One region of the Alteromonas sp. MB-3u-76 genome, then DNA from elsewhere that is predicted to be linked to it. Evidence: predicted binding sites of a transcription regulator. Region 1 holds the regulator's gene; the other holds the start of a gene.
What was found. Region 1 encodes sigma-54, which starts transcription at its own class of promoters, with help from an activator protein. Its sites were predicted from a motif close to GTTGGCACGNNNNTNGNNT; they were not measured.

Region 2: the regulator sigma-54 is predicted to act here: its motif matches at 4,997-5,015, upstream of CW735_RS00470 (PEP-CTERM sorting domain-containing protein).

What each region holds. Positions count from the first base shown of each region.
Region 1 covers NZ_CP025115.1:842,410-850,061, forward strand. The annotation lists gene rapZ (RNase adapter RapZ) at 1-656, opposite strand, end outside; gene ptsN (PTS IIA-like nitrogen regulatory protein PtsN) at 792-1,238, opposite strand; gene hpf (ribosome hibernation promoting factor) at 1,252-1,539, opposite strand; gene CW735_RS03775 (RNA polymerase factor sigma-54) at 1,568-3,067, opposite strand; gene lptB (LPS export ABC transporter ATP-binding protein) at 3,145-3,870, opposite strand; gene lptA (lipopolysaccharide transport periplasmic protein LptA) at 3,870-4,463, opposite strand; gene lptC (LPS export ABC transporter periplasmic protein LptC) at 4,432-5,010, opposite strand; gene kdsC (3-deoxy-manno-octulosonate-8-phosphatase KdsC) at 5,007-5,567, opposite strand; gene CW735_RS03800 (KpsF/GutQ family sugar-phosphate isomerase) at 5,568-6,545, opposite strand; gene CW735_RS03805 (calcium/sodium antiporter) at 6,545-7,501, opposite strand.
Region 2 covers NZ_CP025115.1:96,913-104,564, reverse strand. The annotation lists gene CW735_RS00495 (YeeE/YedE family protein) at 1-28, shown strand, start outside; gene CW735_RS00490 (rhodanese-like domain-containing protein) at 42-470, shown strand; gene CW735_RS00485 (DsrE family protein) at 513-1,067, shown strand; gene CW735_RS00480 (acyl-CoA thioesterase) at 1,385-2,269, shown strand; gene CW735_RS00475 (amidohydrolase) at 2,275-3,957, opposite strand; gene CW735_RS00470 (PEP-CTERM sorting domain-containing protein) at 4,165-4,938, opposite strand; gene CW735_RS00465 (heme NO-binding domain-containing protein) at 5,171-5,716, shown strand; gene CW735_RS00460 (sensor histidine kinase) at 5,725-6,978, shown strand; gene CW735_RS00455 (HD domain-containing protein) at 7,039-7,652, opposite strand, start outside.

The DNA.
Region 1 (7,652 bases):
ACAAACTTGGTTACAACGGGTTGTGAGCCAAGGAATACCTCTACCGGAGCATCGACACCGGTTAGGTGCCGAAGATCTGGCTCCCAATGAGGATTGGGAAGGAAACGAGCATCAAACACATAGTCGGCGTCTTTAGGAATACCGTGTTTAAATCCAAAAGACTCGAATACCAGAACGAGACGGGAGCTCTTCTTCCCTAAAATACGCTCGCGAATAATTTCAGCAAGCTGGTGAATAGTTAATTTATCAGTGTCTAAATACAGATCTGCGCGCTCAACAATTGGTGCAAGTAAGTTAGATTCTGCCTTTATAGCTTCCGACAGTGACTTGTTGAGTTTAGCGAGAGGGTGCAGTCGACGGGTTTCGCTAAAACGCTTCACCAGCACATCGTCACTGGCATCAATATAAACGATGGTCATAGACCAGGAAGAGGGCAGGTAGTCTAAAATTTCTACCAAATCGTTAGGGTTTTTAGGCAGGTTTCGCACATCTATGCTTACGGCTACCTGATCATATTCGTCTACTACCGTGTGAGTAAGGGTAGGTAGCAAGTTTACGGGAATATTATCTACGCAGTAATAACCCAAATCTTCTAGGGCCCTAAGCGCAACTGACTTCCCTGAGCCAGAACGACCACTGATAACAATCAGCTTCACCGATAATTCTCCCTAAAATTTTTTTATGTGCCAAAAACTAATTCAAAAACGATTTTTCAATTAAGCGCATATTCCAGAAAAGAGCAGCAACAAAGAGCGCGATGCTTCTCTGTGCTTTTCTGTGCTGCGTCCAATTTATACGCCAAGAGCAGAGATAATATCTTCGTTCGTTTTGGCTCTGCGTATGGCTTTTACCGTATCTTTATCGCTAAGTTTACCTGCAACAGTAGCCAGCGTTTGCAAATGGCCTTGAGTTTGTTCTTCAGGTACCAGTAACGCAAAAAATATGTCGACAGGCTTTTCATCAAGGGCATCGAAGTTGATTGCTGGGATACAGGTTACAACAATCGCCATTACTTGCTCTAATCCTGCCAAGCGGCCATGTGGAAGCGCAATGCCGTTGCCTATTCCTGTACTGCCTACTCGCTCCCGAGCCAGTAAACTGTTTAGCACAGTGACTTGATCTATGTTTTCATCACCTTGCGCTGCTATATCAGAAATAATTTCTAAAATTCGTTTCTTACTATTGCACTGAACCGCACACTCGGTGCGGTCCAGGCTTACGATGGCTTTAATGTCCATGCTTAATTATCTATTAATGTTTTTTCAGTTTTTCCTTATGCTTGATTACCTGCCGGTCGAGTTTATCCACCATGCTGTCAATCGCTGCATACATATCGGTATTTTCTGAGGATGCAAACACTTCAGCACCGCTAAGGTGCATAGTGGCTTCGGCTTTTTGATTTATTTTTTCTACGTTGAGGATGACATGGACATTAGAAATGTGATCAAAGTGACGCTCAAGTTTGCTGAACTTCGTATCGACATAATTACGCAAAGAGTCGGTGATTTCGACATGATGACCAGTTAGGTTGATTTGCATATTTCGTCTTCCTTTTAATATAGCGCCTTTAAATAAGGCTTTTGCGTTGGTTAGACGGGGGTATCGATAAAGACTCCCGGTATTTTGCTATTGTCCGCCGAGCGACTTTTATGCCTTGCTCTGCCAACAATAAAGCAATCTTGCTATCGCTTAATGGTTTGCTAGGCGTTTCTGCTGCAACCAGTTTCTTAATTAACGCACGGATAGCGGTAGATGAACACTCGCCGCCTGATTCCGTTGCCACGTGGCTGGAGAAAAAATATTTTAACTCGTAAATTCCTCGTGGAGTATGCATGTATTTTTGAGTAGTAACCCGTGAAATCGTCGATTCATGCATGTCTACCATTTCTGCGACATCATTGAGAACCATTGGTTTCATCATTTCGGGGCCGTGCTCAAAAAATCCCATTTGTTGCTGAACAATACAGTTAGCCACTTTCATTAATGTATCGTTTCTCGACTCTAAGCTTTTTATAAACCATTTGGCTTCTTGCATATGAGAGCGTATGAACTGTGAATCGCTACTATTTTTCGCTTTTCTACTCATCGCTGCATACTGCTGGTTTACACCCAGTTTAGGTAAGCTGTCTGGATTCAGTTCTACAGTCCAGCGACCGTTTTTCTTTGCTACCGATACATCGGGGATAACATACTCAGGCTCTTTAGTAACTAAAGCACTACCTGGGCGAGGATTCAAGGTTTGAAGCAAACGCATTGCCTCGCGAAGCTCGTCTTCTTTCAAACGACTCTTACGCATTAAGGTTCTGTAGTCTTTGCTGCTAAGCAAATCCGAATAGTCCTCTATCAGTCTTTTTGCCTCTTCCAACCAAGGGGTATCGTCGGCAAACTGACGAAGTTGAACCATCAGACACTCCTGTGGAGTGCGCGAGCCAGAGCCAATGGGGTCAAACATTTGAATACGTTTTAGCACGCACTCCACTTCGTCTAACTCTATCTCTTCTTCAACATTTTCGGTTTCAATATCTTCAAAATTAACGGCTTCTAATATTTCGTCTAACGTTGCCGTGAGATAACCCGACTCATCAATGGAGTCAATAATAGCAATGGCAATCGCTCTGTCAGTGTCAGAAAAAGGAGTGAGGCGCATTTGCCATAATAAATGGGCTTGAATATCTTCTGTGGTTTCACCCTGGAAAATTTGGTCATCATCGTTGTTTGATGGACCGGGAGCAGGTGCAGAGGAGGCAGAATAATATTCGTCCCATGTGCTATCGATGGGCAATTCATCAGGAAGGTCGTTTTTTTCAAGGGCATCACCAGACTCGATAGTGTCGCTAGACGCAGAAGCAGTGGCTTCGCTAGCGCTATCATCGTTGTCGATGTTGTTTTTTTCAGCTTGAGGCTCGTCGTTACCTTCTTCAATTTCTAAAAGAGGGTTTGAGTCTAACGCCTCCTGAATCTCTTGCTGAAGGTCGAGTGTAGACAGCTGAAGCAGCTTGATAGCTTGCTGCAGCTGTGGAGTCATCGTTAGTTGTTGACTAAATTTTAACTGTAAAGATGGTTTCATCTACGTCTTATATTTATGCTCTTCAGTGAATGTACCAGAGCGCTTGAGAAAAATGACAATTAGGTTACATACAATAACTATAGCCTGAATTGTTCGCCTAGGTATACATCCCTTACTTTTTGATTACTTAAAACCTGTTCCGCGGTTCCTTGCGCAATAAGTTCGCCATGACTCACAATGTACGCTTTTTCACAGACATCCAATGTTTCTCTCACATTGTGGTCGGTGATGAGAATGCCTATTCCTCTGTCGCGAAGGTGCTGTATTATCTTCTTTATATCATTAACTGATATTGGATCAACACCAGCAAAGGGCTCGTCGAGCAAAATAAATTCGGGTTTAGCCGCAAGTGCTCTTGCTATTTCTACTCTGCGACGTTCTCCACCGGAAAGGCTCATACCCACACTATTACGTATATGGTTGATATTGAATTCATCAAGTAGTGCGTCAGCTTCTTCTTCCTGTTGCTGAGAGTTCAAATCCTTTCGGGTTTGCAAAATAGCCATGATATTTTCATGCACAGTCAGTTTTCTAAATATAGACGCTTCTTGAGGTAAATAACCAATTCCACCGCGAGCGCGTTCGTGCATGGGCTGATGCGTTAATTCTTTATCGTCTATTAATATCTGCCCTTTGTCTGACGGAACTAGACCGACAATCATATAAAACGTTGTCGTTTTTCCCGCGCCATTTGGGCCTAACAGCCCAACAATCTGCCCTGTAGAGACTGACAGACTAACATCAATCACAACTTGGCGGGATTTGTATGCCTTAGCAAGATTTTTTGCACTAAGAGTAGCCATTACTGTTGCTTGCCTTTACCGTCTTTGCTTTTGTCTGTGTCATTATCACTGCCATCATCACTATTCGAATCGTCTTTTTTGACTTTTCTAATAGACTCTGGCGTGAATACCGTGGTAACGCGACCTTTACCATCTTCTTGATTGCCGCCAGTTGCTAATAACTGTTCAGTTATCATGTCAAAGGTAATGTTATCGCCCTTTACTTGGCTGCTATCTTGCCGTAATTCAGCGTTGCCGCTCAGTGAAATAGTGCGCTTTGCAACCTCGTAACGAATCTCGTTAGCTTGTGCCGATACTGGATTTCCATCTTCTAGTTTTTGCGAGTAGCTAGCAGGTTTACCTCGCGCGACAAAAATCTCACGACCACTGCCTCCAGAGGCAATAACTTCCACTTCGTCAGCTTCAATAACTAAAGAGCCTTGGGTAATAAGTACATTGTCTTTGTACAAAGCAGTTTTATTTTTCCCATCTATAAACTGAGAGTTCGAGCCAATCTCGATAGGAAGGCTAAAGTCCTTTTCGTTGGCAAGCACTGGGCCGGCGCATAAGACAAATATAGCGCTAGTTACTAGGAGAATACGTTGTATGTACATGGTCAATAAGCTCATATTTTTGTGTACGCAGGTTTGCGTTAAATCCATTGCTTTGAATAACGTACTGCATGCCACGTATTTCTACTGGTTGGTCTGACGTCATTTGTTTACTGTCTAAATTAATTTGAATATATTCAGTGGTGATTGTTTTGACAAAGTCATCCTGGCTTTGGTTCTCAATGTTGACCTTATTTTCTAGCTGGATAAGTTCGTTATTGTAAAGTGTTCCTTCTAATGCAGTAACCACCCACGGGGAATCTGCATCGCTGCTGTACAATGTATAGCTGGGTTGCTCAAAAGAAACAAAGCCCAACTGGTCATAATGCTCCATTGATGAAGCAAACACTTTGTGATTCAGCTGACCTTCACTGTTATACAAGGTTGTGGTTAAGTTTTTTGCTTTATAGGCTGGCTTGAGGGCATCGAGCCCTTCTGAGCTGGTTAGCACAGGTTCTTCTTCCATCCATGTTGGGATATACATCAGCATGGCGAGAATAAAAAGCGCAGAAATACTCAACCCAAGGCGGTTAAAGCCGAATGCGTTCATACGCTGGCCCCAAAAATACCGTTTTCAATTCCTTTAGCTTGTAATAGTGTGTCAGATATTTCTCGAACCGCGCCAAATCCGCCGGGCAAAGTAGTGATCCAGTTAGCTTGATTTTTGACATAGGGATGAGCATCTGCCACCGCTATTTTCACTTCGGCAAGTTCGTACATACCAGTGTCGGGCATATCATCACCAACAACAGCGATATTTTCGGGCGCTAGCTCAAGCTTGTTCATTAAATGTTTCAATGCATCAAACTTGTTCTCTTCACCTTGAATAATGTGAGCTACATTTAATGCTTTCATTCTGTTTTCGACAATGGCTGAGCGCCTGCCGGTAATAACGGCAACATTAATGCCGTGGCTAACAAGCGCTTTAACTCCATAGCCATCTCGGGTGTGGAATGCCTTCAATTCTTCACCGTCGTTGCCTAGGTAAATACGGCCATCAGAAAACACCCCATCTACGTCACACACCAGCAGTTTGATGTTTGACAATGCATCGAATAACACCGATGGCATGATGGTGTAAAGCGTTTGGGTTGGCGTGGTTTCCATTTATAAAACTCCCGCTTTTAGCAGCATGTGCATATTAAATGCGCCAACCGGAGTGTGCTCATCGTCAAGCACCATTAACGCACTAATTTTAAAGCTTTCCATTACGTTCAGTGCTTCAACAGCCAGTTGGTTTGGTGTTGTGGTTTTTCCGCCTACTGTCATCACGTCACTGACCTTAGCGTCATGTAAATCGACCCGGGCATCTAGAATTCGCCTTAAATCTCCGTCGGTAAAAACGCCGGTTAGCTTGCCAGACTCATCGACAATACCGGTCATGCCGAGCCCTTTGCGGGATATTTCAAGCAGTGCCTGCGCCACTGTTGCTCCGTTACTGGTAAGCGGTATGTCATCGCCCGTAAGCATAATGTCGCTCACTTTTAGCAAGAGTTTTCTACCTAACGAGCCTCCCGGGTGTGACAACGCAAAATCATCAGAGGTAAAACCTTTTCTGTCCAACAACGCTACAGCTAGAGCGTCGCCCATTACCAGTGTAGCGGTTGTACTGCTTGTGGGAGCCAGACCGAGGGAGCAGGCTTCTTGTTCCACGCTTATATTTAACACCACATTAGCATGTTGACCTAGTGTGCTTGATTCACTGTTGGTCATTGCTATCACGTTAACACCCAGCCGTTTTACCACGGGCAGCAGATTTATTAACTCGCTGGTTTCACCAGAATTAGAAATAGCTAAAAGCACGTCGTTTTTGCTTAACATGCCCAAGTCACCGTGATTAGCTTCGCCAGGGTGCATAAAAAACGCTGGAGTACCAGTGCTTGCTAGGGTTGCAGCTATTTTGTTTCCAATATGTCCCGACTTGCCCATGCCGCAAACGACAACTTTACCCAAGCAGTTGTAAAGCATGTTACAAGCATCGATAAAACTGTCGTCTAGTCGTTGTGCTAAATCGGTAATTGCACGAGCCTCAATATCGATAACTCGTTTTGCCGAAGCAATGTAATGGTGTTGTTTATTTGTCATTATCCAAACAGCCAAAATTGATAGCCCACAAAACAGGCTAAAAGAATTGCACCGTTAGTGCGAGATATTTTACGTTTGCCGATGAGGTCGAAGCTGAATAAAAACAGTAGCAAGGTTAGCCCTAGCATCACATACATATCTCTATTGTACACATCTGGGTCTAACAAGCCGGGTGCAATAAGCCCTGGCATTCCAAGTACGGCGAGTAGATTAAATATATTCGAGCCAATGATGTTACCTAGCGCTAGATCATCTTCACCTTTAAGTACGCCGGCAATACTTGCCGCAAGCTCGGGAAGGCTGGTACCAAATGCAATAATAGTGAGTCCGATGACTAAATCAGACAATCCCATATAACGGGCAATCTCTACAGCAGAGTCAACCAAGAAGTGGGCACTTAACGGTAAAAGCACCAAGCCCAAACCAATCCACACAAGGGCAGCGGTGTTTGATACCCCTTTAGGAATTTCATCTGCCGTCTCAGCAATGAGCGGGTCTTCCTTGTCTACCTGCAGCGAAAGCCACGCCATCATCGCTAACACGAAAACGAAAAGGCCAAGTAAAATAACGCCTTCATAAGATTTGAGTTCGCCGTCGAACATAAAGGCAATGGCAATTAACGAGATCACGACCAATGCTGGCAGTTCCCGCTTTAATGTTGTGGATGAAACAAGAAGTGGTTTTACTAGAGCGGTTATTCCAAGTACCAGTGCGACATTGGTTATATTTGAACCTAGCGCATTTCCGACTGCCGTATTCATCTTACCGTTAATCGAGGCAATGGCAGACACCACAATTTCAGGTGCAGAAGACCCCATGGCAACAATAGTCAATCCTATCATCATGGGTGAAATGCCAATATTTTTCGCCAGCGCGGATGCACCGTAGACAAATCGGTCCGCACTCCAACTTAAAACGATGAGTCCGATGATGAAAATAACAATGTTTAGAAGCACAACAACCTGTAATTAAAAGTCTATTTCGCAAGATTGTCGCAAAAACGGTGCCATTTGCCTATGGCGCTAGGCTTTTATTTTGCCTTTTCGAACGAGATTGTATGAAAAAGAGACATGTTCAGCCTGCGTTAATGATATTCAGCTTACGTTA
Region 2 (7,652 bases), 750 kb from region 1:
GCATTTTTTAACACCGAAGTCTTCTTGATTAAGGAAAGGTGATGAAAAAAGCAGCTTTAACAACACTCTTACTTTTCACCGGTTTAATACTTTTTCCGTTATTGTTAAATGCACAGACAGCAAACACAACAGACACCATGACGGTGCACGAGGTGCATAACGCATTGAGTGATTCCATGTTTAATGGCGTATTGATAGATGTTCGCACCAAGGAAGAGTATGCAGAGGGGCATATAAAAGGCTCTTTGAACATACCGGTTGGCACTCTTCACGAACATATTGAAAAGCTTCGCTCTCTCGAGACTAATGGCCTCGTGGTTTACTGTCGCACAGGCCGTCGTGCAGCAAAGGCAATAGATTTGTTATTGCAGGCAGGAGTTGAAAATATCATTTATATGAAAGGTGATATGACGGAGTGGAAAAAGGAACAACTCCCTATGGTGGTAAACGACAAAACTGGACAGAACTAACACCTAACAATGAATAAGTAACTCTCTAAAAAGGTACACACCATGCTAAAAATAAAAAACGTAAACCTGATGGCTTGTTGTTTGGTAGCTCTCTTTAGTTTTCATTCTGTGGTTCATGCTCAAATGTCTGAGTTCAGAGATGGCACTGTGATTAAAGGCTTTGGAAAAAGCGCCCCCGTGCCCTCTCATTTTTTGCCAGAAAACAGCGAATTTAACATTACCTTCGACGTTGCCAGTACCAGTGGTGAAGGTGTTGTAAACCGAAAGTTTGATAGCCTTGCGCGCTTTATTAATATGCATGCTGCTGCAGGTGTGAAAAAAGAAAATATCCACCTTGCCCTTGTTGTTCACGGAAGCGCAGTTTTTGATTTATTAAATGATGTGTCTTATCAAGAAAAGTTCGACACACCAAACCCTAACGAACCGCTACTAAAAGCACTTTTAGAGAACAACGTGCGCGTAATTTTATGTGGTCAGAGCGCCGCTTCAAAAGCTGTAAAAAGCGGCCAGCTGGTAGAGGGCGTAGAGATTCAACTATCAGCCATGACCGCCCACGCTTTGCTGCAGCAAGAGGGCTATACGGTAAATCCTTTTTAAATTCATAAGAGTCATGGGGCGCCACATAAAAACTGATACCGCAATTGCCAGACGCTGGGAATGTAAGGGGCTATCGATTTTTGCTGAACACCTAAGCTCAATAGCTTCTGATTAACTTATAGTTGAGTAATCAAATTTATGATGGGAATTCCTCAAAAATAGCCACAAATAAAATGCGTTTCACTTTATAGTTAATAAGGTGTTTAGGTGCAGATTGGCGCTGACGCATGATGTTTATTAGGTGAATACAAGTCGTGGGTTCTGCTACCAATCGCTATATCTAAATCGCTGTGACTAGCTCGCGATAAAGGAACAATATGAAGGAATTGCCGGCAACGTATTGGTTAACCGAACTGCTAGATGTAAAAGCATTAGATGTTAGTGCATCGGAAAATGATGAGTTTTTAGGGCATAGGTTGCCATCATCTACTGGTCGCGTTTTTGGCGGCCAAGTATTAGCGCAGGCACTGATGGCTGCATCGAAAACCGTGTCCGCCGACAAGCTTGTGCACTCATGCCATAACTACTTTATCCGTCCGGGTGACTGCGATCACGATATAACGTACATAGTACATCGCGACTTAGACGGCCGCAATTTTAGCAACCGCAGAGTAGTTGCCCTGCAAAACAACAAGCCAATTTTCAATTTAATCGCCTCGTTTCAAGGTGAAAGCGACGGATACCAGCATCAAATTGAAATGCCAGATGATGTTCCTCCACCCGATAGTCTGCTTAACGAAAATGCATTGGCAGATAAGCACAAAGGCTCGTTACCCGAGCACGTTTATTCTATGCTTAGCCGGTATCGCTCTATTGAGGTGAGGCCCATTAACGAAGAAGCCCACTTTTTACGAAGCGATAAAAAACTGAGTCAGGCCACCTGGTTTAAAGCAAAAGAAACGCTGCCAAATACCGCCGCGCTGCATAGGGCAATATTGGCTTACGCTACCGACTTAACATTACTAAGTACAAGTGGCCGTCCACACGGCATGTTGTGGATGGATGAAAATGTAGCCACTGCCAGCATAGACCATACCGTATGGTTCCACGCTAATGACATTAAAACCGACCAGTGGTTATTGTATTTGATGGATACGCCTTGGTCGGGCAATGGTCGTGGTCTTAACCGAGGAAGCATTTTCACACAATCGGGTGAGTTGGTCGCATCGGTAGCGCAAGAAGGCTTGATTCGTATCAAGTAATATTTTTACTTGCCTTCTCGCGTGTAAACCACCTGCCCATTTACAATAGTCATCACGACATCCGCTGAGAGAATATCAGCCTCATCTACCGTCATAATGTCGCGGTTAAACACGGTAAAGTCGGCATACTTGCCTACTTCTACCGAGCCGCGCAGATGCTCTTGAAACGCGCCGTAAGCAGGCCAAATGGTAAGCATTTTAAGCGCAGTTTCTCGTGAAACTGCTAACTCGGGGTGCCAGCCTTCACCCGACGTTCCGTCGAGTCTTTTACGGGCAACTGCTGCGTAAAACTCTATACGTGGGTCGCCTACTTCTACCGGCGCATCTGAACCCGCAATAATTTTTAGCCCTTTATCTACTAAGCTTTTCCAAGGATATGCATAAGCTAACCGCTCGTCTCCCAAGCGCTCTCTAGCAAAGTTTAAGTCGCCTATGCCGTGGCTAGGTTGCATTGAAGGCAATACGTTTAGCTCAACAAATCGCTGCTGATCGTCAGGCGTAATAACCTGCGCATGTTCCATACGCCACCGCAAATCTTGGCTTTCCCACTGCAACTTTGGTACAGAGGAGTATGCGTTTTCATACCAGTTAAGCAGTGAACGAACCGCCCTATCTCCAATAACGTGGGTTTGAATTTGAACCCCCTCTTCCAACGCCTTTTCCAAAATAGGCACCAATGCTTGTTGGGTTATTCTATTCATAAAGCCGTTGTGCGCAGCGTCGGAATAGTTGTTGATTAACGCTGCGCCACGTGACCCTAGTGTACCGTCTATAAACACTTTAATTCCGCGCACATCCAACATGTCGTCATCTGTTTTTTCACGCCCGCGCTTAAAGCGCTGCTGCGCCTCCTGAACCGGAATAGCCGCATAAATTCGATGCAGCATTTCGCCTTCTTCATGCAATTGCTGCATTAAATCTACAAGTCTGTACGACATACCGGCATCGTGCGTTTGTGTCCAGCCCATCGACACATTAACCTGCATGCCTTTGAGTAAATTGTCTTTCAGATACTCATCGGTTTCTTGAGGAATAATGTTGCGAAACACATTCATAGCGTTGGCGAGCACGTAGCCCGTTAGCTCACCCGTTGCATCTCGCTCAAATTTACCGCCTTCAGGATCGGGGGTATTTCGGTTTACGCCTGCTAGCTGCAGTGCTTTGCTGTTTACTAGTGCCGATACACCATCGGCACGGGGCATGAAAAGCGGCTTATTTTTCGTAAAAGCATCTACATCTTGCTTGGTTAAAAAGCGTTGTTCATCAGTCCATTCCCGCTCTATCCAGCCGCGGCCTAATACCCAATTGTTTTCGGGTATGCTGCTTGCCCAATTTTCTATTTCTTGTACGGTTTGCTTTAACGTAGGTAGCCCGAAAAGACTTAAGGTTTTGGTACGTTTACCTACACCCTCTAGGTGTTGATGCCCATCAGTAAAGCCTGCAAAAACTGTATTGCCAGTCATATCAAAAATCTTGGCTTTGCCGCACATATACTTTTTGGCCGCTTCGTTTGCGCCTACGAAAACTATTTTACCGTCTAAGCTAGCCATGGCCTCAGCGGTCCACTGGGCATCGTTGGCGGTATATATGGTGGTGTTATGCAGTACTAAATCTGCTTTTTCGCATGCAGAACACACAACACTAAAAAGTGATAACGTTATAACAGTGAAGTAGTGCTCTATGCGCATGGTTGTACCTTAAAAACTGTATGGCGACAAAATTGGAAGGGGCCCATAACCAAGGCCGCTTTTGCTAGGCTAGCAATATAGCTGGCTTTTGTATCTATTTAGTTTTTAGCCAATCGTAGATTGTAAATGCACTTGCTGCGTATAATTGGAGAGCAAAAAAAAAGCACTAAAAGTGCTTTTTTACAGTCCGTATTATGGAATTTACTTTTAAGCTTTTTTACGAAAGCTTACTAAGCCTAGAAGACCGAATGCAAAAATCGCCAGAGATGCAGGTGCTGGTACCGAGGCTATAGATGCTTTAGCGCTGTTGCCAATGTCGTATTCAACATCGCTTGCACTGATACTCCATTCTCCGTTACTTGCAAAGTCTATGTTAAACTTGATGAGCTTCAAAGCAACTGACTCTCCCGTATTTAAGAATGAACTCATCTTAACGTACTCGCCTGTATCGGCATCAAACGGTACATATGTATCAAATTCAATATCTATCCAATAATTCGAAAGGTCACCCTTTATTTGACCTTTTACAATTAGGTTTTCGCCAAATTCAGCATAATAGTTTTCTGGTAGTTCACCCTCTTTTGTAAAAAACACTCTTTCTGCATAATATTTTTCCGTAGCTGAAAAATACGCATCTGAAGCATCAAAAACACTATCAGTATCGGAATACATAGCATTATAGATTATTAAGTTATCAACATGATCTGAGGGGCCGTTATATTTAAAAGATAAAAAGTTTGAAGAGGTAATCTCAAAATCTTCGCCTGCAACAAATCCATCCAATCTAATGTTTCCTGACACTGGTGTTGCGTCTTCATAAGACTTATCACCTTTCTCACTTAAGCAATCTGAACAGATTCCAGACCAGTCGATTGTAGTGCCGAAGTTAATATCGGTAATGCCATCTACAATCATACCCGCAGATGCTTGCATTGAAAGAGTTAAAAAGCACAGCGATGCTAGTGAATATCTCAACTTCATTCCATTGTTCCTTGTTGTAAATAAATTTTTCATTATGTAAATGTTTAGCAAAAATTTTTAGCAATAAACACGCCAACAAAAAAATCAAGAAATTTCAAGCAATTAGATAAGCCCACTTGTTCTGATGATTGCTTTGTAAAAAAGCCTGACAATTAAGCCCGCTACTTTTGAATTACATTCTTTTTTTTGGCGCTGTGCTATGTTTTATAAAGCTTAAGCGGGGAGTATTTTTATGTACGGCATGGTTAACAAGTTTATTTCAACTACGGTAATAAACCGTTATGGCAAGCAGGCGTGGAACGAGATCAAACAGTCGCTCGACGACTATGAGTCCTCTTTCATTGAAATGCAGCCTTACAGCGATGACGTAACTTTTGGGCTTGTGGGAGCCTCCATAGCCTACTTGGGTGTCGATTTAGCCACTTTTTTACGTCAAATGGGAGAAGACTGGGTAAAAGAAACCTCTCAAGGCAGTTACCATTCTATGTATTCTCTGGTATCGGGGGGAGCATTTGAATTCCTATCAAATCTGAACAATATGCACCAAGTCATTTCTGCACAACTTAAAGAACTGGTCCCACCTTCTTTTTTATGCGAAAAAAACGATGACGGAAGTATTACCATTCACTATTATTCTAGTAGAGAGGGATTGGAGCCCTTTGTTGAAGGTTTGCTAGTAGGCGTGTGTAATTACTTTGAAGAGCCAGCCGCGGTTACTCAGGTTAAAACAAAAGATGAAGACACTCCATTTAGTACGTTCCGCATTAATTTCGTGTAGGAAGAGTTTTGCAAATTCAAACATTCCAATTTGAGCTAGACCAACAGCTTAATATTAAGAGCTTCTCTCCAGCGTTTGCAAAAATATGCAGTCAACTTTGCGAGAACATGCCACTGCTAGAAGCTTTTACACTGCTTACGCCCAAAATTCCCGTAAGCAAGCAATTCCTTACCATGTTTAACGGTCAATTAGTCACTATTTGCCCGTCCGGCAATACCGACTTTGTGTTTGGAGGTGCGTTTTACCAAATTCCTACCGGGTATTACTTTATAGGTTACCCACAGCTTACTGAAATGGGTAAGCTGGCAGAAATGGGATTGTCGCTCACTGATTTTGTTAATCACGATCCCATTAATTTCTACATCGGTACACTTCAGCTAAAAGAAAGCATGTACGAGGATGTCAGGAAACTAAATAAAGACCTTAAGGCCAGTGCAGAGCACCTTGAATCTTTGGTAGACCAACGCACTAAAGAGTTGCTTCAATCGGAAAAAATGGCCTCTATTGGTACCCTTGCTGCTGGTGTAGCCCATGAAATTAATAACCCCATTGGTTTTTTACTCAGTAACTTGTCCAGCCTCGATGCCTACATGCAAAGCATCATTCCGCTAGTAACCGCATTGTCAAAACTATCACCTGAAGATAAAAATCAGATAGAAAATTTAACGCAATCCAGTATTAATTGGGATGATTTAGCGTTTATGTCAGAAGACATTCCGCCTCTTATTCATGAAAGTGTTGATGGTGCTAGGCGAGTAAGCAAAACCGTAGCAGGGTTACGCAGCTTTGCTCATCCTTCAGATTCAACACAAGATAGAATGTCTGTTCAATCTGCCATTAATTTAGCTATTTCTTTGGTTAATAACGAGTTAAAACATAATGCTGCCTTACATTATGAGCCCGGTGACGATTGCTATGTAAATGGTAACTTAACAGAGCTAAGTCAGGTATTTGTAAATCTACTCGTCAACGCCGTGCAGGCCATTGAAGAAAACGGTGTGATTGAAATTGATATAGAAGAAACGAATAACACTGTACAGGTAAGAGTTAGAGACAACGGCTGCGGAATTCCCGCTAAAAATATCGACAAACTGTTTCAACCGTTTTTCACAACAAAAGAAATTGGCGCAGGTACAGGGCTTGGTTTAGCCATAAGTCATGGCATTATTGAAAGCCATAACGGTGAAATAACCATTGACAGTGAGGTAGGTAAAGGCACTTGCTTTATCATCACGCTACCTGCTGCTGATACCCTTGAATAGAGCCCGTTATTAACGCGTTTAATCACGGGCTCTACTGAATTTTTAAGTTCTGCTATTGAATTAAGCGTTGCTTTTTCCAGACATTGCTATATCTACCGCGCTTTTTCCCATGGTTTGATTGCCCACGTATTGTGGGTCGAACGCGGGGCGAGTAAAAATGCGGCGCACGAGTGGCTCGAAGTGAGACAGGGGCTTAGTAGGATAATCAGGGTCGAATGATGCCTGGTCCCATTTCTCACAAAAATCCACGCACGACTGATACCAAGGGTGGTCTTTTAAATATTCACGCTCGTTAGGATCGCCGCCAAGATGGTGGGCGTAATAGAAATTTTGAAACAAGCCGTGCTGATTAATCACCCATGTCACTTCGGGGCGCACGTAGGGACGTAAAATAGCCGCTGCAAATTGTGCATGATTATGAGGTGCTAAATCGTCGCCCAAATCATGAACTAGCGCAGCCACTATCATTTCATCATCAGCACCATCTTCTTCAGCCCGAGTGGCCGATTGTAACGAGTGCTCTAATCGCGTCACCTGATAGCCAGAGAGCGTATTTTCTAACTGCGCTAGCGCCTTTAAAATTCTATCGGGCAGTCCTTTAGCAAAGTCTTCTTCGTGCTTATCAAGAAATTGGAACTCTTCTTTCGTGCCGTCTTTCATTTGTTTGAATGCTA